Regions from separate parts of the Sphingomonas sp. Leaf62 genome, predicted to be linked through region 4. Evidence: predicted binding sites of a transcription regulator. Region 4 holds the regulator's gene; each other region holds the start of a gene.
The links. Region 4 encodes LexA, which represses DNA repair genes until DNA is damaged. Its sites were predicted from a motif close to GTTCCNCNCTTGTTCT; they were not measured.
Positions count from the first base shown of each region.

Region 1: radA (DNA repair protein RadA) is a predicted target of LexA. The motif match lies at 3,953-3,968, and genes of this name have one in related genera.
Region 2: ASE91_RS16515 (ATP-dependent helicase) is a predicted target of LexA. The motif match lies at 1,886-1,901, and genes of this name have one in related genera.
Region 3: ASE91_RS09210 (ImuA family protein) is a predicted target of LexA. The motif match lies at 2,739-2,754, and genes of this name have one in related genera.

Region 1 is NZ_LMLN01000030.1:350,512-356,434, forward strand. It holds gene trpE (anthranilate synthase component I) at 1-972, shown strand, start outside; gene ASE91_RS16945 (GNAT family N-acetyltransferase) at 1,134-1,571, shown strand; gene ASE91_RS16950 (DUF423 domain-containing protein) at 1,658-1,993, opposite strand; gene ASE91_RS16955 (glycosyltransferase family 4 protein) at 2,253-3,395, opposite strand; gene ASE91_RS16960 (DUF2945 domain-containing protein) at 3,486-3,698, shown strand; gene radA (DNA repair protein RadA) at 3,989-5,359, shown strand; gene ASE91_RS16970 (hypothetical protein) at 5,609-5,923, opposite strand, start outside.
Region 2 is NZ_LMLN01000030.1:255,656-261,578, forward strand. It holds gene ASE91_RS16500 (GGDEF domain-containing protein) at 1-20, shown strand, start outside; gene ASE91_RS16505 (MFS transporter) at 25-1,272, opposite strand; gene ASE91_RS16510 (UrcA family protein) at 1,410-1,712, opposite strand; gene ASE91_RS16515 (ATP-dependent helicase) at 1,905-4,181, shown strand; gene ASE91_RS16520 (hypothetical protein) at 4,284-4,475, shown strand; gene ASE91_RS16525 (alpha/beta fold hydrolase) at 4,562-5,389, shown strand; gene ASE91_RS16530 (MFS transporter) at 5,510-5,923, shown strand, end outside.
Region 3 is NZ_LMLN01000021.1:6,054-11,976, forward strand. It holds gene ASE91_RS09200 (helix-hairpin-helix domain-containing protein) at 1-240, opposite strand, end outside; gene ASE91_RS20955 (DUF6504 family protein) at 240-764, opposite strand; gene ASE91_RS20960 (Y-family DNA polymerase) at 837-2,030, opposite strand; gene ASE91_RS09210 (ImuA family protein) at 1,948-2,670, opposite strand; gene ASE91_RS09215 (hypothetical protein) at 2,786-3,163, shown strand; gene ASE91_RS09220 (SOS response-associated peptidase family protein) at 3,176-3,802, shown strand; gene ASE91_RS09225 (MBL fold metallo-hydrolase) at 3,806-4,786, shown strand; partial or broken gene ASE91_RS20590 (IS3 family transposase) at 4,875-5,044, shown strand; gene ASE91_RS09230 (hypothetical protein) at 5,249-5,923, opposite strand, start outside.
Region 4 is NZ_LMLN01000028.1:478,425-484,347, forward strand. It holds gene ASE91_RS13755 (endo-1,4-beta-xylanase) at 1-847, opposite strand, end outside; gene ASE91_RS13760 (alpha-glucuronidase family glycosyl hydrolase) at 1,399-3,537, shown strand; gene lexA (transcriptional repressor LexA) at 3,641-4,303, opposite strand; gene ASE91_RS13770 (molybdopterin molybdotransferase MoeA) at 4,357-5,535, opposite strand; gene moaC (cyclic pyranopterin monophosphate synthase MoaC) at 5,885-5,923, opposite strand, start outside.

The DNA.
Region 1 (5,923 bases), on a different contig from region 4:
GCGCCCGTCTGGCCGGGGGCGTCGGTCGAGCGCGCGGTCGAGCGGATCGAGGAGACTGGCGCCGCGCTCGACGCCGCCGCCCTGCCGGCGCCCGCGCGGCTGGCGGAAGCGCCGGAAATGGCGCTGACGCCGACGCTGCCCGCGGGTCGCTATGGCGAGATGGTCGCCGCGGCGAAGGAGTATATCGCGGCGGGCGATATTTTTCAGGTCGTGCTGGCGCAACGCTTTACCAGCCCGTTCCCGCTCGAGCCGTTCGAATTGTATCGGGCGCTCCGGCGGATCAACCCGTCGCCGTTCCTCTACCATCTCGACCTGCCGGGCTTTGCGCTGACCGGATCGAGCCCTGAAATTCTCGTCCGGCTGCGCGACGGCGAGGTCACGATCCGGCCGATCGCCGGTACGCGACCGCGCGGTGCGACGGCGGCGGAGGACGAAGCGAACCGGACCAGCCTGCTCGCCGATCCCAAGGAGCGGGCCGAACATCTGATGCTGCTCGACCTTGGCCGCAACGATGTCGGGCGGGTCGCATCGACTGGCAGCGTGCGGGTCACCGACAGCTATACCGTCGAATTCTACAGTCATGTCATGCACATCGTGTCGAACGTCGTGGGCAAGCTGCGCGACGACGCCGATGCGCTCGATGCGCTGTTCGCCGGCTTCCCCGCCGGTACCGTATCGGGCGCGCCCAAGGTGCGGGCGTGCCAGATCATCGCCGAACTGGAACGCGAACGTCGCGGTGCCTATGCCGGCGGGGTCGGCTATTTCAGTCCCGACGGGTCGATGGATTCGTGCATCGTGCTGCGCACCGCCGTGGTCAAGGACGGGGTGATGCACGTCCAGTCGGGGGCGGGCATCGTCGCCGACAGCGTGCCGGAATACGAACAGCGCGAGTGCGAGGCAAAGGCCGGCGCGCTGCTCGCGGCGGCGCGCGAGGCAGTGGCACAGGCGACCAAGGCGCGTTTCGGACAATAGTCGCGGAAGTTGGCGAAGTTTGCGCTACGTTAAGGTTGCACGGCGTAGTCGTGTGGCCGGGGGTTTCGGTTAAATCGTTGATACTAAACGATTCCCTGTAGCAAACGTGATTCGGCGTGTGCGCGGAAGTTGACACCGACGCGCGGTCAGCGAGGAAAGCCATGGGTACGATCCGGCGTGCGACGTTGCAGGATATCGATCGCATCGTACCGTTGTTCGACGCGTATCGGCAGTTCTACGAGCAGGAAAGCGATGTCGATGGCGCGCGCGCTTTCCTGATCGAGCGGATCGAGCGGGCGCAATCGGTGATTTTGCTCGCCGACGACGATTCCGGCTTCGCGCAACTATATCCGAGTTTCTCGTCGGTGCGGCTGCGGCCGACCATGATCCTGAACGACCTGTTCGTCCGGCCCGAATTGCGCAGCCACGGGATCGGGGCGGCGTTGTTGCATGGTGCCTGCGAGGTCGCGCGCGAGTCCGGCGCGGCGCGGATATCGCTGGCGACCGCCGTCGACAACAGCGCGGCACATGCGCTGTATGTGCGGGCAGGATGGGCGCGCGACGCGCAGTTCCATACCTATGCGATTGCGATCGGGTGAGTTGACGGTCGAAAGAGCGGGGATCGGGGTAACGCAGGGTCGGGTTTGTAGGACAGCCGCTTCGATGTTGCTCTCGTCATGGCCTGTCACCGCCGCAACGCGATCCAGCCGAGCCACAGCCAGCCGATCATCATCGCCAACCCGCCCAGCGGCGTGATCGGTCCCAGCACCCCGCGCGGGCCGCCCAGCGCCATCGCGTAGAGCGAACCGCCGAACAAAAGCCCGCCTGCGACGAAAAGCCAGCCCGGCCCGCGCGCGCCGAGGTTCAGCGCGACAAGCGCGGCGATGGCGTGAGCGAGTTGATACTGGCCTCCGGTCTTCAACCAGTCGACTGCCGGCCCCGACGCGCTATGGGCACCGAACGCACCGGCCGCGACGGCCATCGCGCCCGACAGGGCGGCGGCGAGGAGAAGAAGGTTCATGGGCGGCTCCGGGCGGTAATGATCGTTGGCTACCTTGGCGGAATAGCCATCGGGAGCCGGAAGTTGTTCCCTGCATCACGCCATTACTCGCAACGCCGCCAATCCGTACACCCGGCAGCAACCGCAGGAACAGGCCCGGCGCGGCGACGGACGGCAAGCGAGGCAGTTTGCCGAAGCTTTGCCGTTGCAGCGTTCATGGCATGAGGGGATGGTGGAAGGTCGTCGACGCGCGCACGACAGGCACGTCGCCCAATACCCCCTACCCGCGCACGATCCGCAGATAGGCGTCCAGTACCGCCTGATTGGCGCGGTCCCATTCATATTCCTTGGCGTCCTCATGGCCCGCCAGTCCCATGTGCCAGCGCATATTGGCGTCCTCGCACAGCCGGGCGATCGCATCGGCATAGGCCGGGACGTCGCGCGGCGGCACGAGGAAGCCGGTGCGCCGGTCGTCGACCAGCCCGACCGCACCCGACGCACGCGCGGCAACGACGGGAACCCCGGCGGCCATCGCTTCCAGCGTGACGTTGCCGAACGTTTCGGTGATCGAGGGGTTGAAGAACACGTCCATCGACGCGACGGCACGGCCAAGATCGTCGCCCGCCTGAAACCCGGCGAACACGGCATGCGGCACGCGTTCGGCGAACCAGTCGCGCGCGGGGCCTTCGCCGATTACGAGAATGCGATGCTTGACGCCGCGTCGTTGCAATTCGGTGGCGACGTCCGAAAAGACATCGAGCCCTTTTTCCAGAACCAGCCGCCCGAGGAAGCTGACCGCGACCTCGTCGTCGCCGATGCCGATCGAGCGCCGCCAGTCGACATCGCGCATCGCCGGATTGAAGCGGTGATGATCCACCCCGCGCGACCAGATACCGACCGGGCGGGTCACGCCCCATTCGTGCAACAGCTCCGCCATGCCGCGACCGGGCACCATCACCTGGTCGGCGCGGTTGTAGAAGCGTTTCGACACGCCGCGCGCAACGGGTTCGAGAAAGCCGATGCCATAATATTGCGGGTAGGTTTCGAAGCGGGTGTGGAGCGAGGCGAGCGTCGCGACCCCCTGCTTCCGGGCCCAGCTGAGCGCACGGTGACCGAGAATGTCGGGGGCCGAAACATGGACGATATTGGGCCGGAACCCTTCAAGGTCGGCGCGGGTCTTCGTGGTCAGCCCGCGGGCCAGCTTATATTCACCGCGCCCGCCGGGCATGCCATAGGCGGGCACGCTGACCAGATCGCCGGTCGGCGGGAATGCCGGATTGGCGACGGTCGGCGAATAGACGCGAAGCGTGACGTCGCGGTCGAGCAGATGCCGGGCGAGCCGGTTCAGCGCCTGGTTCGCGCCGTCGCGGACATAATTATAGTTTCCGCTGAACATCGCCACGCGGAGTTGGGAAGCCTTCATCCGTGGCCCATAGCGCGCACGCGCGCATCACGCCACCGGAACGCATTGCGCCTATGGACGGTTGACCGGGCCGACGACAGGAGTGGCCAGATGAGCGACAGTTACAAGACGGGTGCCAAGGTATCATGGTCGTGGGGCAACGGCACCGCCGAGGGCAAGGTCGAGGAACGGTTCGAACGGCGGGTGCAGCGGACGATCAAGGGCACGAAGATCACGAAGAACGGGACCAAGGAGAACCCCGCCTATCTGATCGAACAGGAAGACGGGGCCAAGGTGCTCAAGCGCGGCAGCGAACTGGACTAGGACCAATCGACATTCAGCGATAACCACCGAATTTCGTCATTCCCGCGAAGGCGGGAACCCATAGACGCCGACGGTTTGACCGGATTCGCGACGCTGGCGTATATGGATTCCCGCCTGCGCGGGAGTGACGAACGGGATGGAACGCTATTCCTGCGCTCAGCGAACTGAATGTCGATCCCGCCTAAGTCCGTCCCCCGGCGGGAGCGGTGCTGCGCGGCGATTCCCCTCCTCGTGCGGAAGAGGTCTCTTGGGATATTCCCCTTTCGTTCCGCTTCTGTTAGGGCGCTGCCATGGCAAAACCCCAGAAGCGCTATGTCTGTCAGCAATGCGGATCGATTTCGTCCAAATGGGCGGGGCAATGTGCCGATTGCGGCGACTGGAACACGCTGGTCGAGGATGCCGGGGCGGTCGTTACCCCGTTTTCGGCGCGACATAACCTGCAAAGCGGCGGCAGGCCGATCCTGTTGTCCGGCCTCGATACCGACATCGCGCTACCCGATCGGCTGACGACCGGGATCGCCGAACTCGATCGCGCGCTCGGCGGCGGCTTCGTCGAGGGGTCGGCGACGCTGATCGGCGGCGATCCGGGTATCGGCAAGTCGACGCTGTTGTTGCAGGCGGCGGCGAAGCTGGCGCTGGCGGGCAAGGGCGTGGCCTATGTCTCGGGCGAGGAAGCGTCCGATCAGGTACGGTTGCGCGCGCGGCGGCTGGGGTTGGGTAATGCGCCGGTGCAACTGGCGGCGGCGACGTCGGTGCGCGATATCCTGACGACGTTCGGCGGGGCGGCGGCACCTGATCTGCTCATCATCGATTCGATCCAGACGATGCACAGCGACCTGATCGAAGGTGCGCCGGGCACCGTCAGCCAGGTGCGGGCATCCTCGGGCGAACTGATCCGCTTCGCCAAGGAACGCGGCACGGCGGTGGTGCTGGTCGGCCATGTGACCAAGGACGGGTCGATCGCCGGTCCGCGCGTGCTCGAACACATGGTCGACACGGTGCTGGCGTTCGAGGGCGAGCGCAGCCACCAGTATCGCATCCTGCGCGCGGTCAAGAACCGCTTCGGCGGCACCGACGAAATCGGCGTCTTCGCGATGGAAAGCGAGGGATTGTCCGAAATCTCTAACCCTTCGTCGCTGTTCCTGACCAGCCGTGACGAGAATGTCACCGGCACCGTGGTGTTCCCGGCGCTGGAGGGCACGCGGCCGGTACTGGTCGAGGTGCAGGCGCTGACGGTGCGACTGGCGTCGGGGGCCACGCCGAGGCGCGCAGTGGTCGGGTGGGATTCGGGCCGGCTGGCGATGATCCTCGCCGTGCTGGAGGCGCGGTGCGGCTTGGCGTTCGCGACCGCCGAAGTCTATCTCAACATCGCCGGCGGGTATCGGGTGACCGACCCGGCGGCCGATCTGGCGGTGGCGGCGGCGCTGGTCTCGGCATTGTCGGAGCGGCCGGTGCCGTCGGATGCGATCGTGTTCGGCGAAATCGCGCTGTCGGGCGAGGTTCGGCCGGTGGCGCATGGCGCGCTGCGGTTGAAGGAGGCCGGAAAGCTCGGCTTCGGTCGGGCGCTGGTGCCGTCGTCACAGAGCGCCGATGGCGGCGCGGTGAAGCTGTCGGGGTTCAAGGACCTGCCGCGCTTCGTCGATTACATGCTGGGACGGTAAGCGCGTTTCCGTGCGGATTACGCACGCAGCCGTAGCCTGCGGCCTGCTGACTTCAAACTCGTCCGCTTGTCCTACGTAGCTGTTAAGCTTGCCGAAACAGCGTATCGAAGAACGGATGTCGGCCAAGTGCTTCGATACGGGTCTTCGACTTCGCTCCGACCCATGTGATCACGCTATAGCCCCGACCCAAATGAAAACGGCCCGGACAGTCGCCTGTCCGGGCCGAATCGCGCAACGTAAGCGATGCGATCAGTTGTTGCCGACGAACGGGGTCGAGGCGACGATGCGCGGCTGGTCGACAAACAGCGTCCAGAAGGTCGCTATTTCGCCGCGCGGGCCGGCGGTCACCTTGGCGAACGATGCCTTGGCTTCGGCGGCGTTGCCCGAACGGGCCTGCGCGATGCCGATGCGCGTGTTCACTTCGTCGGCATCGACGCCGCCCTTCTGCAGCGCCAGCTGGTACAGCTCGATCGCCTTGGCATTGTTGCCCGTCGCCAGATAGACGTTGCCGGCAGCGGCCGCCGCGCGGCCATTGGCACCCGACTTGGCACGGGTTTCGAGCAC
Region 2 (5,923 bases), on a different contig from region 4:
TGACCGATCGCGCCGGGTGAACGCTCAACGCTCGCGCGGAACCAGTGCCAGTCCGATCAGGCTCGCCACCCCCGCCCCGGCCAGCACGGCGCCGACCGACCATAGGCCATAGTCGATCGACAGCGCCTGCGCGATGCTGGGGGTCAGGCCGCCACCGATCACACCGCCGACGTTGAAACCCATCGACGCACCCGTATAGCGGACCCGCGCGGGGAACAGCGCCGGCAACCACGCGCCGAGCGGGCCATAGACGAACCCCATCATCAGCAGCGCGAACGACAGCCACGCGCCGATCACGAACAGCGATCCCGCCCCGACCATCGGCCCCAGCAGACCGCCGGCGACGACGACGCCGATGCACCCGCCCGCCAGTACCCGCGCCGGGGTCGACCGGTCGGACAGCCATCCGGCGAGCGCGATGCCGGCGGCCATGAACAGGATCGCGATCAATTGCGTCTGCAGGAATGCGCCACGCGCATAGCCGAGCGTGTTCGTGCCATACCCCAGCACGAAGGTCGTCGCGATGTAATAGAGTGCGAAGCAGGCGACGACGCCGAACGTCCCGGCCAGCGTCGCCCGCAAATGGCTGCCCGCCAGTTCGGCGATCGGCACGCTCGGCGGCGCTTCGTGCGCCAGCGCCTGGGCAAAGGCGGCGGTTTCGGTCAGCTTGACCCGCACCCATAGGCCCAGCCCGACCAGCGCGACGCTGAACAGGAACGGCAGCCGCCAGCCCCAGGCGAGAAAGTCCGCCTCCGACAGGGTCAGCCCGAGCAGCAGAAACAACCCGTTGGCGGCGATGAAGCCGACCGGCGCGCCCAGTTGCGGGACCATGCCGAAGCGGCCACGCCAGCCCGGCGGTGCATTCTCCACGGCGAGCAACGCCGCCCCGCCCCATTCGCCGCCCAGCCCCAGCCCCTGCGCGAACCGCAAGGTGCACAGCAGCAGCGGCGCGACCCAGCCGACCTGCGCATAGGTCGGCAGGAACGCGATCAGCAGCGTCGAGCCACCCATCAGCATCAGCGACGCGACCAGCGTCGATTTGCGGCCCAGCCGATCGCCGAAATGGCCGAACACCACCGCACCGAGCGGCCGGGCGATAAAGGCGAGGCCGATCGACAGATAGCTCGCCATCAACTGTGCCGACGTGCTTTCGAGCGGAAAGAACAGCGAGCCGAACACCAGCGTCGCGGCGGTCGCATAGATATAGAAGTCGTAGAATTCGACCGAGGTGCCGATCAGGCTGGCGATCAGGATGCGGCGATGGGCACGCATGGGATGTGGTTGGGCCATGCGCCCGCCTACCGATTTGCAGCTTCGGGGCAAGAAGCTTTCGCGCGGATCGACCGTCGCGCAATTATCGGTGATACCGCCCCGGACATCATGTCCAGGGCGGTAATCCCGTCGAACGGTTACTTGGCGCTGGCGACCTTCACAGGCGCGATCTGCGCAACGCGAACCTGCGCGTCGCGGCGCATTTCGTCCCGGCAGCGGTTTTCGTCGGCGAAGCGGCGCAGGCCGGACACGCCCGAACGGCACGCGACCAGCGACGCGCGATCGATCCGGGCGTCGAGGGTGCGGCGATCCTCCATCCGGTTGAGATCCAGGCCGGCATAGGACACGCGTGCGGTGACCCGTTCACGGACTTCGGCATGGGCGGCGGACGACAGGCATGCGACAGCAGTCGCCGCAAAGGCGATGGTACGAAGGGTCATGATGGTAGCTCCTGCGGATACGGTGCCCGTCGCAGCAGCGGTCGCCCGCGATCCGGGTGCCGCCGTCCACCGGCAACGCGCTGGTACGGCGTAATTATTGCAACGCAGCGAAGCGTCGATGGCGGGACGATGACGGTTCCGAAACAATTTCCTTGCTTGTCGCTTTACGCTTCGTTCCCTACCTGTTCGACGATGTCGCTTGCTCCTACCCCTGCCGATCCGCCCTATCTGCGCGGGCTGAACGAACCGCAGCGTGACGCGGTGCTGACCACCGACGGCCCGGTGCTGGTGCTGGCGGGCGCGGGTACCGGCAAGACGGCGGCGCTGACCGCGCGGCTGGCGCACCTGCTCCATACCCGCAAAGCCTATCCGTCCGAAATCCTGTCGGTGACCTTTACCAACAAGGCCGCACGCGAGATGCGCGAACGCGTCGGGCGGCTAGTCGGCGATCTGGTCGAGGGGATGCCGTGGCTCGGCACGTTCCACGCGATCGGCGCGAAGATGCTGCGGCGACATGCCGAACTGGTCGGATTGCAATCCAATTTCACCATTCTTGACACCGACGATCAGCTGCGCCTGCTGAAACAGCTGATCCTTGCCGCCGATCTCGATGAGAAGCGCTGGCCGGCGCGCAGCCTGGCCGGGCTGATCGACGGCTGGAAGAACAAGGGCATGACCCCCGCCGATGTCGATGCCGGGGAGAGCGAACGCTTCGCCAACGGCCGCGGCGGGGAGATGTATCAGCAATATCAGGACCGGTTGAAGGCAGTGAACGCCTGCGACTTCGGCGACCTCTTGCTGCACGTGCTGACGATCCTGCGCACCGACCGCGCGGTGCTGGCCCAGTATCAGCAGCGGTTCCGCTACATCATGGTCGACGAATATCAGGACACCAACAGCGTCCAGTATTTGTGGCTGCGGTTGCTGGCGCAGGAACGGCGCAATTTGTGCTGCGTCGGCGACGACGACCAGTCGATCTATTCGTGGCGTGGCGCGCAAGTAGAGAATATCCTGCGCTTCGAACGCGACTTTCCCGGCGCGAAAATCATCAAGCTCGAACAGAATTACCGGTCGACGCCGCATATCCTTGGCGCGGCATCGGGCGTGATCGCGCATAATGGCGGACGGCTGGGCAAGACGCTGTGGACCGAATGCGATGTCGGCGAAAAGGTCCGCGTGATCGGCGTGTGGGACGGCCCGGAAGAAGCTCGCCGGGTCGGCGACACGATCGAACAGGTACGGCGCGAGGGCAAGAGCCTCGACGATTGCGCGATCCTTGTCCGCGCACAGCATCAGACGCGCGAGTTCGAGGAACGCTTCATCGGCATCGGCATGCCGTACCGCATCGTCGGCGGCTTCCGCTTCTACGAACGCGCCGAAATCCGCGATGCGCTGGCCTATCTGCGGGTGGTCAACCAGCCGGCCGACGACCTCGCGTTCGAACGGATCGTCAACGTTCCCAAACGGGGTTTGGGCGACAAGGCGGTGCAGACGATCCATCGATACGCCCGCGCGACGGGGTCGTCGCTGATGACCGCCGCCGCCCGCATCCTCGACACCGACGAACTGACCGGGGCGGCGCGCAAGTCGCTCGGGCGGCTGGTCGGCGACTTCGCCCGTTGGCGCGACATGGCGCGCGACCTGCCGCATGCCGAGCTGGCGCGGCAGTTGCTCGACGAAAGCGGCTATACCGCGATGTATCAGGCGGAAAAAACGGCGGAAGCGGCCGGGCGGCTGGAAAACCTGACCGAACTCGTCCGGGCGATGGAGGAGTATGAGTCGCTCGGCGCGTTCCTCGAACACGTATCGCTGGTCATGGACAACGAGGCGTCGGCCGAGGAGCCGAAGGTCACGATCATGACCATCCACGCCGCCAAGGGGCTGGAATTCGACACGGTGTTCTGCGTCGGATGGGAGGAAGGGCTGTTCCCGTCGCAACGCTCGCTCGACGAGGGCGGGACCGCGTCGCTGGAAGAGGAACGTCGCCTCGCCTATGTCGCGATCACCCGCGCGCGGCGGCTGGCCGTGGTGTTCCATGCTGCTAATCGCCGCATCTATGGCCAGTGGAATTCGTCGCTGCCGTCGCGCTTCGTCGGCGAATTGCCGGCGGAGCATATCGATACGGAAACGACCATGGCAGGGGGCGAAAGCCTGTGGCGGGCAAATTGGAGCGAACGCGCCGATCCGTTCGCCGATGTCGCACGCGGCACCGGGCGGGGTCCGGGCTGGCAACGCGCCGCGTCGCAAGGGTCGACCTTCACCACCACCCCGGCGCGCGTCGTCGAGGCGCGGGCAAGCGCGATCAGCCTTGGCAACAAGGGGCGCAGCGACCTGTCGACCGGGCAGCGCGTGTTCCATCAGAAGTTCGGGTACGGCACGATCGAGACGATCGAGGGCAACAAGCTGGAGGTGTTGTTCGAAACCGCCGGTCAGAAGCGCGTTCTGGACAGCTTCGTCACGCCGGGGTGAAGGTTCGTCCCGACCGAAACTGTCCTTAACGTATGTAATCGAACGAATAATCGGTTCGGTATATTGATCGGTCCACCAGGTAAGGACGGGCAGGAGGACCAGATGTCGATCGTCGACAATGCCGAATATTACCGCCGCCGGTTGGGCGAGACACGCACCCAGGCCGAGAGTGCGCAATTGCCCGAAGTGCGGCGGGTACATCGTGAGATGGCAGAACGCTATTCGATGATGTTGCAGGATGCCGAACGGGGAAACATCGCCCGCCCGACACTGGGCATCGTTCCGCGCGACTGACCGGCCGTACCGATCGGGGTGCAGCGAGGCAACCGCGGCGCGTGTCGGTCGTTCAGGTCGGACAATTCCCCGACGAGGATCGATCGATGCCCTATGTAAAGACCCGCGACGGTACCAACCTGTTCGTGAAGGATTGGGGACAGGGTCGCCCGGTCGTGCTGATCCATGGCTGGCCGCTGTCGGCCGATAGCTGGGATCCGCAGGCGATGGCGCTGGCCGATGCCGGTTACCGGGTCGTCGCCTATGACCGGCGCGGTTTCGGGCGATCGGACCAGCCTTGGTCGGGCTATGACTATGACAGCCTTGCCGACGATCTGGCCGACGTGATGGCCGAAACCGGCGTCACCGACGATGCCGCGCTGATCGGTTTCTCGATGGGCGGCGGCGAGGTCGCGCGGTACATGTCGCGCCATGGCGGCAAGGGGGTGACCCGCGTCGGTTTCATCGGCTCGGTCGTCCCGTACATGCTCCAGACCGACGACAATCCCGACGGCGTCCCACAGGACCAGCTTCAGGAGATCGCCGACAATATCAAGGCGGATCGCCCGAAATTCTTTCGTACCTTCTTCGACCAGTTCTACGGCGTCGGGTTCATTACCAGCCCGGTGAGCGAGGAAGTGCTCGACCTGTCGTGGAACACCGCGATGCTGGCGGGGCTGAAGCCGACACTGGCCTGTGCGGAATCGTTCGGAACTACCGATTTCCGGCCGGACCTGCCATCGATCACCGTGCCGACGCTGATCATCCACGGTACGTCGGACCAGACCGTGCCGATCGATGCGACCGGGCGTGCATTGGCCAAGGCACTGCCGAACGCCGATCTGATCGAATATGACGGCGCGCCGCACGGCCTGTTCGCGACCGAGAGCGAGCGGTTGACCGACGATCTGCTGTCGTTCCTCGGTCGGCGGTAGGCCGATACGTCACCCCGGCGCAGGCCGGGGTGACGGTCGGGTGGCGGCAAGTTGCCACCTATTACCCCCCAAGCCGATCTGCATTGCCCCGGCCCAACAGCGGACCTAAACCCCCACCTCATGTCCGCCTCCCCGCATCCCTTTGCCATCCCCGCGTTCCGCGCCTATTTCCTCGCCCGACTGTCGAACACGCTGGCGCAGATCGCGATGGTCGTCGTCATCGGCTGGCAGGTGTACGACATCGCGCGCGAGACGATGACGATCCGGCAGTCGGCGTTCCAGCTGGGGCTGATCGGCGTTGCGCAGTTCCTGCCGCTGCTGGTCCTGTCGCTGGTCGCCGGATGGGTCGCCGACCGGATCGACCGCCGCTGGATCGCGCGCGGGTCGGTCGCGCTGGAGGGCAGTTGCGCGCTGCTGCTGGCATGGCTGACCTATAGCGGCGCGATCACCCTGCCGTGGCTGTTCTTCGTCGCGGCGATGCTGGGCGTCGCGCGGGCATTCGCCGGACCGGCGTTGCAGGCGCTCGCCCCCAAT
Region 3 (5,923 bases), on a different contig from region 4:
CAGCAGCACGCGGCCGTCGTCGAGCCGTACCCGCGCGCCGGCGATCATTCGCACGCCGGTTGTTTTCTGCGCCTCCCAGCCACGCATCAGCCCGGCGACGCTGCCGAGATCGGTTAGCCCGAGCGCGGAATGGCCAAGCAGCGCGGCGGCCGCGAACAGTTCGTCCGGGCTGGAGGCACCGCGCAGGAACGAGAAATGGCTGGTGACCTGAAGTTCGACATAGGTCGTCTGCGTCGTCATCAGCCGAACAGCCCATGCAGATACCAGCTGAGGTCGCCGGTCGCGGAATCGACGCCATCACCGCGGCGGAACAGCCAGAAGCGCGCGCCGGTATCGTCCTCGACGCGGAAATAGTCGCGCACCGCCCATAGCTCGCCATCGCGCCGCCACCATTCGCCGTGGATGCGCTCGGGGCCGTCGCCAGCGACGACGGCATGGACCTGGCCACGCCAGGTGAAGCGGCGGGGCGGAGCGTCTGGCAGCAAGGCCAACACGCCGACCAATGGTTCCGGCCGGTTGAGGAGCCGCACCGGCCGCCTCCACGCGGGCCAGCCGGTCGGCGCAGCGAGCGGCGCGGTGCGACGGACGGCGCGCTCGGGCACGTCGCTCTCTACCGGCGCTGCGGTGAACAGAGCCGCATCACCGACGCGGCCGGCGATCTGGTCGACCAGCGTTGCGACATCCGGCGGACCATCGTCGCCGGCGAGGCTGGCGGCAAGCGCCGTCGCGCCGAGCGGATCGGTGCGGGTGGCGGCGAGTCGCATCGTCTCAATGCCGTCGCCTGAATCGATCGTCGCGATCCTGAGGTGGAAAAGGCGGGCGAGATGGGTCGCGTCTCACGTCGGTCGCGATGTGCCGATCGCGAGCCGCTGCTTGCTGCCGTCGATCCGCTCGATGACGAGCAGCAACGTGCGGGCGCCGGCGCCGCGTTCCTGCAGCAGCTGGATCATGTCGGCGAGAAGATCGCGGATGACGTGTTCGATCGCTTCGGCGGTGCCGATCGGCTCAAGCAGGCGGCGGTGTGCCAGCGGCGTCTCCTCCGGCACGACCGGCACGATTGGTTCCGCCACCCGTCGGAGCGCCTCGTCGAGGCGGCGCACGCTGGCGAGTCCCAGTCGGCGCGCAAGGGGACCCCGCGGCAGCGGCAGCAGATCGGCGATCCGGTCGAGCCCGAAGCGCGCCGCGGCGGTCACTGCCTCGGGCGTCAGCCGCAGCGCGGCGGGCGGCAGGCCGGCAAGTGCCTGCGCCTCGCCGCCGTTCGGAATGGCGCTGATCGCGTCACGCCCGAACCGCGCCAGCGCGTGTGCAACGCCCGGCGTTCCAGCCACCGCGACGCGTGCGGTATAGCCGAAGCGCTGGCAGAAGCGGATCAGCCGCTGGCAGAAGCGCGCCTCGCCGCCATGGAGGTGCGCCGTACCGGTCAGCTCGATCCACAGCCCGTCGGTACCACTTGCTGCTGCGGTGGGTGTCCAATGCCGCACCGCATGCAGCGCGAGACTGTCCAGCACCGCTCGGTCGGCGTAGGGGTCGGCGGCACGCACGTCGAGCTCGGCGACCAGCGCGCGCGCCTGCGTCACCACCATGCCGGGTGCCAAGCCGAGCGAAAGCGCGGCGGGACACACGGCGGTGATGACGTGGCGTTGGCCGGCCTGCTCCGCGAGGATCAGTGGCACCGCATGGGCTATCGGCGCGGTCACCGGCAAGGGCCTGCGCGTGCCACCCGCCGGTACCGGTCGCTTGAACGGATGGTCCGCGGCCTCGGCGCGCCGGCCGAGCTCCCACATCGTCGGCTGCTGGTGACGCGGCAGCGCCGCGGCCCGCTCTTCGATCGTTGCACGTGCGCCGTCGTCGCGCGCTCGGCGCGCGCCAGGGCGCCAGCCGCCGCCCCGCGGGACCGAACAGGCACCGGGGTCGTCGTCGATCGGCAACTGTGGCGCAGGCTGCGGTTCAAGCAGCGCGCGCGGTCGCTCGAGCCGACGCAGTCGCTCGATGGCGAGGTGCGGCAGGTAGAGCGAGGCGACCCGTGTCATCGCATGCCTCCAGTTGCAGGGTGAAGTGATGACCGCCGCGCTGGCGCGCGAGGTCGACGGTCCAGCGCGCCCGGCCGACGCCCGGCGCCGGCAGCCGCTCGGACGGCGCGCAGGCGATCCGCCAGCGCGTCATCGCCGCCGAGAGGTCGGACAAGGGCTCGACACCGGCCTTGTGCCAGCGGCGCGCGAGCAGCGCCGGAGCGTGACCGCTCATCGCAGCGAGTTGCAGCCGCCGCGTCGCGACCATGTCGGTGCGCTTCACCTCACCGACGACTGCGGCGAGCCCGCCGTGGCGCAGACTATCCTCCATGATGGCGAGGACTTGTTTGTCGTCGCGCGCCTCGACGAACAGCAGCGTCGCCGGGTCCAGCCCGGCCTGTTCAAGCCCAGGAGCGTAGAGATCGAAGCGGGTCAGCGCCCAAAGCACACGCCTACCGGATCGCGCTGTGGCGCGGGCAGCGATGCCGACCCAAAACAGCGTCGCCGCGGCATCATCGGTGAGCATCGGCGTCGCCGGCGACACCTCGTGAAGGCCGCCCAGCACGAGCCCGCCCTCGGCGAATCGCGTGTCGATCGCATCGATGCCGAAAGGCAGAACCGCGAGCTTCGGCCCACGGACGACACCCAACTCCTCGCGCAAGCGAGCCAGGGCATCATCGGGTTGGGGGTTAGCGGACATGGCTGTTACGACTCATTTGTTCGCTATATGTTCCAGAATTGTTGCAGGAGGGTCAAGGCGTTACGGGAGAGATTCGGTGAACCGAAACGGGATCGATGCTGCCGGCCCGGCAGCTCCGACGGGGGCAGCGCGAGCGGATTACGACCATGTCGGACGTCGCCTGCGCACGCTCGAGCAATGCGCGCTGTACAAGCGGACGTTGCGCCTGACCTGCCCGCGCTGCGGTCATGTCCGGGTGCTGGATGCGGTATGCCTGTGGTGGATGTTCAACCGCCGCGGCTGGGACGATGGCCTGCCCGCCGTGGCAGCCCGGCTATGCTGCGCCGGCTGCCGTGAGCAGAAAGCAACGGCGCGACCGCGCGTCACGGTCGGTCGCGAACCTCCGACCGGCGCGCCTCTGCCCTATCCGGACAAGGCGACGTGGAAGAAGCTTGTCTCGCGCCATCGCTCGTGATCGAAGACGACGATGTGCAATCTCTATAATTTGAAGGTCGATCCGCGCGGCTATTTCGATGCGCTTGCCGCGGTCGACGACGCGGCCAACGTGCTGGGAATGGAGAAGGACTATGCCGCCCCCGGCAAGCCCGGCTATGTCGTGCGCTACGAGGATGGCCGGCGGGTGCTGAGCACGATGCGCTGGGGCTTCCCGACCCGAAAACCCCGCAAGCGTCCGGCGCGCGAGGGGGACCTGCCGTTCCTCTACGACTGGTGGACCAACGCCCGCAACTTGCACAACAATTTGTGGAAGCCCTGGCTGCTACGGACCGAGCATCGCTGCCTCGTGCCCTTCACTCGCTTTGCCGAACCCAAGACTGTGTCCGACCGTCAGGGTCCGGGCGATACCAACTGGTGGTTCAACGTCGAGGACCAGCCGGTGCCGTGCTTCGCCGGCCTGTGGAAGGTCGATGCCGACCACGACCGCGTCTACGCCTTCTGCACCACCGAGCTCAATCCACTCGTCGCGCCGAAACACCCAAAGGCGATGCCGATGATCCTGCTCGCCGAGGATCAAGAGCGCTGGCTGACCGCGCCAGTCGAGGAGGCGTTGACCATGCTCACCGCCTATCCCTCGCAGTTGATGCGCGTCGCCTGACCGATGGCCCGCAATCGCTATTATGACGGCCCGCCGAGCGATCATTTCGACGGCACGCGCTTCTTCAATCCCGGTCAGGTGAGCACCGACCGTGGCGTCTCCAACATGCTGCGATGGAAGCTGGCCGGTGGCGCGGTGAAATGGCCCGCCTCGGTGCCCATCGTCCCGGCCAAACCCGAGGCACACGTCGCCGGGCTGCGCATCACGATGGTCGGCCATGCCTCGCTGTTGATCCAAGTCGCGGGCCGCAACATCCTTACCGATCCGGTCTGGTCAGAGCGGGCGAGCCCGTTCCGCCGCATCGGACCGAAGCGGGTGACAGCGCCGGGCATCGCGTTCGACGACCTGCCGCCAATCGATTTCGTGCTGCTCAGCCACGGTCATTACGATCATCTCGATGTCGCGACATTGCAGCGGCTGCACGCGGTCCACGATCCGCTGATGGTAATGCCGCTCGGAAACGATGCCGTCGTGCGGGCGGCCGTGCCTGCGGCCCGCTGCATCACCGGCGACTGGTGGGACCGCTTGGCGCTCGGTGACGAGATCGCGACGACCGTGACGCCCGCCTATCACTGGTCGAACCGTTGGCCAAGCGACACGCGAATGATGCTGTGGGGCGGCCACTACCTGGAGACACCCGCCGGCGCGATCTGGTTCGTCGGCGATACCGGCTATGGCGATGGTCGCATCTTCGGCGAGATCCGTGGGCACCTCGGGGCGCCCGATGTCGCGCTGATCCCGATTGGTGCCTATGCGCCACGCTGGTTCATGGCGGCGCAGCATGTCGACCCCGTCGAGGCAGTGCGGATCTTCTGCGATGTTGGTGCAGATCGAGCGCTCGGCATTCACTGGGGGACGTTCCAACTCACCGACGAGGCGCGTGGAGCACCGGTCGAGGAATTGTCCGCAGCGCTAGAGGTAGCTGGCGTCGCGCCCGAGCGGTTTGTGGCGGCTGAAGCAGGCGAATTCTTCCACTTCTCCTGAACCAAGTGATTGCTTGGCTGGCAATGTTACTGCATCTTTGAGCCGCGCCGGGTTTGTCGGAGGCTCCAACTCCAGAGAAGGTGGAGCCATGACAAGCAACACGACGAACAAATTTGCGTTAAAGGTCCGCGAGCGTGCGGTGCGGATGGTATCCGATGATGAGCGCGATCACCTCTCGCGGTGGGCGGCGCTGGTGTCCCCACTGAAGTTGCTGGCAAAGTGAAGGCGCTGGAACGCGAGGTTCGCGAACTGCGGCAAGGCACCTTTAATTCCCCATATGGCGCAACTACTCGGGGAACGGAGGTAGAACGGCAAAAAGTCCTTCGGCTGCCAGTTCCCGCAGTCGGAGAAGCAAATTCGACTTATTAGCCGCCGATCCGCCGATCCGCCGATCCGCCGCATCGCCACGCGACCAGCGTCAGACCAGGAAACAGCGAGCCCGCTGATCGACGCGCGTCGGCGTCACCCCGGCAGACTCAACGGACGCGCGCGCGTGGCCCTCGACCATTGCGAAACGTCGCTGGTGAGCAGTTCCGCGGTGCGCCGGATCAGGCGGCGCAGTCCGTCGAACCCCGGCGCTTCGTCCTGTACGATCCGGAGTAATTCGCCTAGGTGTACCGCAAGCGCCCCGTTGCGTTCGGCGGAACCCGCAAAGTCGCCTTGCATGCGGATGCCGTAGATGGCGGCACCGATCGCCGGCAGCGCGGCGCTGACGATCGTCACGCCAACCGGCATATGGTGATCGCCGCCTTCGCCATGTGCGAAAAAGGTCCAGACCAGTTCGATCCCGAGTACGCCGGCGCAGACGATAGCGGTGATCGCGAACAACGCACCACCCACGCGGTGCAGCCGGTGTTCGAGCTTGTGCATCCGACCGGCTTCGCGGCGGACATAGGCGATCTGGTCGTCGAGCAGCGCGACGAGGCTCGCATGGGTTTCGGCGAGGTAGGCGGCATCGATCCGGGCGGAGGGCAGTCCGATCCGGCGCGCGATGTCGCGCCGCTCGCGTCCCGCCACATCGCCATTCTCGGCGCGCACGCCGCGCAGGAACAGGTCGCCGAGCGACGCGGATACGGCAAGGCAGCGCAGTTCCTCGGCAAGGGTCCGCTGGTTGAGCCACCGATCATGCCAGCCCGC
Region 4 (5,923 bases):
CCATCGCGGTGACCCGGTCGAGAAATGCCCTCCATTCGGGTTCGAGCCGCTTTGCCACCACGCCGGCGTCGGTCGTCGGCTGGAACAGTCCGATATGCGATTGCACGCCCAGCGCATCGACCGGCGTGCCGCGCCGGCGAAAATCGGCCAACAGCGCCAGCACGCCGGCACGGTGTTTGGCGTTGCCGTCTTCCCAGCTCATATAGTCGTTATAGACCAGTTCGGCATGCGGCGCGGCGGCGCGAGCGGTGCGGAATGCATGGTCGAGCACGTTCGCCGTGCCGCCCATCGCCCGCGACAGCGATGTTTCGCGCAAGGTCCCCGTATCGGGATCGACCGCTTCGTTCACCACGTCATAGCTGTCGATCTTGCGGCCATAGCGCTTGGTTACGGTGTCGATATGCTGGTCGAGGATGCGCGCAGCCTCGATCGCGGGGCGCTGGCCAAAGTCATGGTTGTTCAGCCAGGCCGGGAACCAGCGCGAATATGCCCAGAACAGCGTATGGCCGCGCAGCGCGAAGCCGTTCGTCGTCGCCCATTCGACCATCGGATCGAACCGGCTGAAATCGAACCGGTCGGCGGCGGGACGAATCGCCTGCCACTTCATCTGGTTTTCGGGCACCAGCACATCGCAGTCACGCCGCAGCAATGCGGCATAGGCCGGGTTGGCGAACGATCCTGCATCAGCTCCGGCCGGGCTCCACGCAAAGGCCGACCCGAAACGGCGGCCCTTGCTTGCAGCGGCGGCCTTCAAGGTGCCGGCGGGCGCATCGGCGGCGCGGACGGTGGTCGCGGCGAGGAGCGCGGCGCTGCCCGCCAAGATGCCGCGACGATCGATCATGGTCATGCGACGGCCTTTCCATCGATAGGGGTGTAGTTGGTCACGATCGGGCGAAGGTCGGTCGCTGCCGGCGATAGGTGCAGGCCGTGACGCGGAAGGTCGGTTGGTATCCGCGGACCGTTTGGAGAATCAGTCTCGCGCGCGTCGCCACTGACATTCGGGGGAGCGCACCAGCCGGTCCGCCGATGCCGCCGACCGATCCGGCCAACCAGCAGGGGCACAGGTCGCCAGGCAAAGCATGAAGCTTGAGGGAAACGTGCCGACGCCCGGTACGCGCCAGTCGGATCGGTCCGACCGCGACCCGTCTGCTGCGTACCTCGACCGTGCGGGCGATCGGCGCAACGCTGAACGTCGCCGTCGTGTGTCGGCGCCTGCATCCGTCCGGCCAGCGGGGCACACCGATGGCGGACGATGCGGTAGGACTCCCCTCGATCAGGCGGATTCAGGAACATGCACTCTCCGGTCCCACGCTCTAGCGACGTGATAGCGCTACCATGATCGGTATGATATGGCCGTGTCAACGCCGTCGGTCAGACGGGATGGATAGAGGATGCCCGATGCTGAAATGGTTGGGGTGGGTCGTGCTTGCCGGTGCACTATGGGCCGCACCCGCGCGGGCCGAAGATGGCTATGACCTGTGGCTGCGCTATCGGTCTTTGCCGACGGCGCAGGCTGGAGCCGTTGCGACGCAGGCGACGGCGATCGTGCGCGACGAACGTGACCCGACGATCGAGCTTGCCGCAGTGGAACTGGCGCGAGGCCTGTCGGGACTGACGGGGCGGGCGGTTGCCGACGGCACTGTCACCGATGGTGCGATCGTGATCGGAACGGCGAAGTCCGCGCGGATCGCCGGGCTGGGGTTGCCGTTGCAGTCGATCGGCCGCGAAGGGTTCGTGCTGCGGTCGGTTGCGATCGACGGCAAACGGAGGACGGTCGTCGCTGCGAACAGTCCGATCGGCGTGCTGTACGGCGCGTTCCGGTTGCTGCGGATTGCGCAGACGACCGGCAGCCTGGCCAATATTTCGGTGACCGATCGGCCGAAGCTGGGCCTGCGATTGCTCAACCATTGGGATAATCTCGATCGCTATGTCGAGCGTGGCTATGCCGGCCGGTCGCTATGGGACTGGCAGAAATTGCCCGGTTTCGCGGACCCGCGTTATACCGATTACGCGCGCGCCAACGCATCGATCGGTATCAACGGGACGGTCCTGAACAACGTCAATGCCAGCGCCGATATTCTGAAGCCCGAGTTCATCGGCAAGATCGAGAAGCTGGCCGCGATCTTCCGGCCATGGGGCATCAAGGTCTATGTCTCGGCGCGGTTTTCGGCGCCGATCGAGATCGGGGGGCTGAAGACCGCCGACCCGCTCGATCCGCAGGTCGCGGCGTGGTGGAAGACGAAGGCCGACGACATCTATGCCCGCATTCCCGATTTCGGCGGGTTCCTGATCAAGGCCAATTCCGAAGGGCAGCCCGGACCGGGCGATTACAAGCGCAGCCATGCCGACGGCGCGAACATGCTGGCGGCAGCGGTCAGGCCGCATGGCGGGATCGTGATGTGGCGCGCGTTCGTCTATGCTAGCGAAAAGCCCGAGGACCGGGTGCGGCAGGCCTATAGCGAGTTCGCGCCGCTGGACGGCAAGTTCGCCGACAATGTCATCGTGCAGGTCAAGAACGGGCCGATCGATTTTCAGCCGCGCGAGCCATTCCATCCGCTGTTCGGGGCGATGCCGCGCACGCCGCTGATGATGGAGGTGCAGATCACCAAGGAATATATGGGGTTCGCCACGCACCTCGTCTATCTCGGCACGATGTGGCAGGAGGTCCTGCGCAGCGACACCTATCGTCCGCGCAAGGGCACGACGGTCGCCGATGTGCTCGACCGGCCGGTGCGACCGGGGGCGCTGACGGGAATCGCGGGCGTGTCCAATATCGGTACCGATCGCAACTGGTCGGGATCGCAGTTCGATCAGGCGAACTGGTATGCGTTCGGGCGACTGGCGTGGAACCCCGACGACGACGCGCGTGAGATCGCCCGCAACTGGGCGGCGATGACCTGGGGTGCCGCCGCAGCGGAGCCGATCGTCCCGATGATGATGCGGTCGCACGAGGCGGTCGTGGATTATATGATGCCGTTGGGGCTGAACCACCTGTTCGCGACCGGGCATCATTATGGGCCGGGGCCATGGGTCGACGATCTGGCGCGGGCGGACTGGAACCCGGTCTATTTCCACAAGGCGGACCGGAACGGGATCGGGTTCGACCGGACGCCGACGGGGAGCGATGCGGCGGCACAATATGCGCCGGTGCTGGCCCGGCGGTTCAGCGATCCTAAGGCGGTGCCGGAAAACCTGCTGCTGTGGTTCCACCATGCGTCATGGGATCGGCGGATGGAGTCGGGACGAACGCTGTGGGAGGAACTGGTCGCGCGGTACGACCGGGGCGTGGCCGAGGTGACGGCGATGCAGGGGCAGTGGGCGGCGATCGAGGGACAGGTCGATGCACAACGCTTTGCCGAGGTCCGTCAGTTCCTCGCGATCCAGCGGCAGGAGGCGCAGTGGTGGCGCGATGCGTGTATCGCCTATTTCGCCGAGGTATCTGGCCGTCCGCTGCCGGCCGGGGTGACGCCGCCGCCGCATCCGCTGAGCTATTACAAGGCGATACGGACGCCATGGGCACCGGGGAACGGCAAGTAACGACAACGCCCCGCCCGGCGATCAACGCTGGACGGGGCGTCAAAGGTCACGAAAGTCACACTCGCACGCGTTATGCGCGCAACCGCGAATCGCTCCTATTCATTCAATATCGGCGGAGCAGGCCGGCCAGCTTGCCCTGTACGCGCACCTGTTCGGGGCGATAGCGTTGCGGGTCGTAGCTGCGATTGGCCGGATCGAGACGGATCATCGCCCCTTCGCGACGAAAATATTTGAGCGTCGCTTCGCTATCCTCGATCAGCGCAACGACGATTTCCCCGTCGCGTGCCGTTTCGGTGCGGCGAACCAGCGCATAGTCGCCATCGAGGATGCCCGCCTCGACCATCGAATCACCGGCGACTTCGAGCGCATAGTGATCGCCAGCCCCGAGCAGCGCGGCGGGAACGGGCAGCGTCGCCTGACCCTCGATCGCCTCGATCGGGACGCCGGCAGCGATGCGACCGTGAAGCGGCAATTCGACGACGTCGTTGGCGGGCTGCGGCGCGGGCCGGGGCGCGGCGGCAGGCTTGGCCGCCACCTTCTTCGCGACAGGGCGCTCGGGCATCCGCAGCACTTCGAGTGCGCGGGCGCGGTTCGGCAGGCGACGGATGAACTCGCGTTCCTCCAGCGCCGAGATCAGGCGATGCACGCCCGATTTCGATTTGAGATCGAGCGCCTCCTTCATCTCCTCGAACGAAGGGGAGACGCCGGTCGCGCGCAACCGGTCATCGATGAAGCAGATCAGCTCGTGCTGCTTACGCGTCAACATGGGGTTCTCCGTCGGAACAGACGTGGAACCAATAGGAAACGATTTTCTTGCCGTCAAGCTAGTTGCAGGATTTCCGCCGAGTCGCCCGCTTCCGCCGCCGGCGCGTGCGGCGCGCGTACGATCAGGCAGTCCGAGCGGGCGAGCGTCCGTAACATCGAACTGTCCTGAATGGCGGCGGTCGATGCCTGCCCGTCGATGAGCGTCGCCCGCAGATAATCCTGCCGCGGTCCGTTGGCGGGCAGCGGATGCGCCAGCATGGCACGGGACGTGCGGGGCAGCGGATCGGCGGCACCGGCCAGCCGCGCGACCAGCGGACGGACGAACAACAGCGCGGTGATATAGGATGACACCGGATTGCCGGGAAGCCCGAGCACCGCCGCGTCGCGGAGCGTTCCCGCTAGCATCGGTTTGCCGGGCCGCAGGGCGATCCGCCAGAAATCGAGCGTCCCGCCCGCCGCCGCCAGCGCCGGCCGGACCAGATCATGGTCGCCGACCGACGCGCCGCCGGTGGTAACGAGCAGGTCGCATTCCACGCCGGCAAAAGCGTCGACCAGCGCCTCCATCCGGTCGGGCAGGATGCCAAGATCGATGCGGTCGACCGGCAGGTCGGCGAGCAGTCCCGCCAGCATCAAGCCGTTGGTTTCGGGCAGCTGGTCGTCGCCGATCGGCTGTCCGGCGGGGACCAGCTCGTCCCCCGTGGCGGCGATGGCGACGCGGACGCGACGACCGACCGACAGTGTGCCGTGCCCGGCGATCGCGGCCAGCGCTGCGCGGGCAGGGGTAATGCGTTCGCCTGCCGCGATCAGCAGCTCGCCTTCACGAAAATCGAGGCCGGCGCGACGGACATTGCCGCCCCGGACCGGACCTTCGCCCGACAGGTGCAGGCAGTCACCGTCGCGCGTCGCCTCCTCCTGCACCAGCACGCAGTCGGTGCCGGTCGGCATCGCCGCGCCGGTGAAGATGCGGGTCGCCTGGCCTTCATCGACGGTGCCGGCGAAGGAGGCACCGGCAGCGCTTTCGCCGATGACGTCCCACGGGCCGGGCAGATCGTCGAAGCGGATCGCATAGCCGTCCATCGCCGATAGCGGGCGCGCCGGCTGGGTCCGGCGCGCGACGATGTCCGTCGCGGCGAACCGACCGATAGTGTCGGCGATGGGGAGAGTTTCGGCGGCGGTGGCGCGACCGAGCGCGAGGACACGGCCTTGGGCTTCGGCGACGGGGAGGAGGCGCATGGGTCGGCCTTCATATCGTTAGGAGGGGCGTTTCGTTGCTCCGGACTTGATCCGGAGTTTCGCTTTTGTCGAGCGGCGAGAAGGTGGCGGGAGCCGGGATCAAGTCGGGACTTTTGCGAACGTACTTATTCCTACCCTTCCGTACCCCCGCGCAGGCGGGGGTCCAGCGCCAGACAGAACAACGGCTTACGCTTGGAACCCTGGACCCCCGCCTGCGCTGGGGTACGGCAGAGGCGAGGGATCGGTACTTTCGTACAGATCTCCGTCAAGTCCGGGGCGGCGTTTGGTGGCGGAAGGGTGGTACTTCAACACAGGGCGAGAGCAGACGAGATATCGCGCCCGGTCCCGATCACCCCCGCACCCAATTCCCGGACTTGCCGCCCTGCTT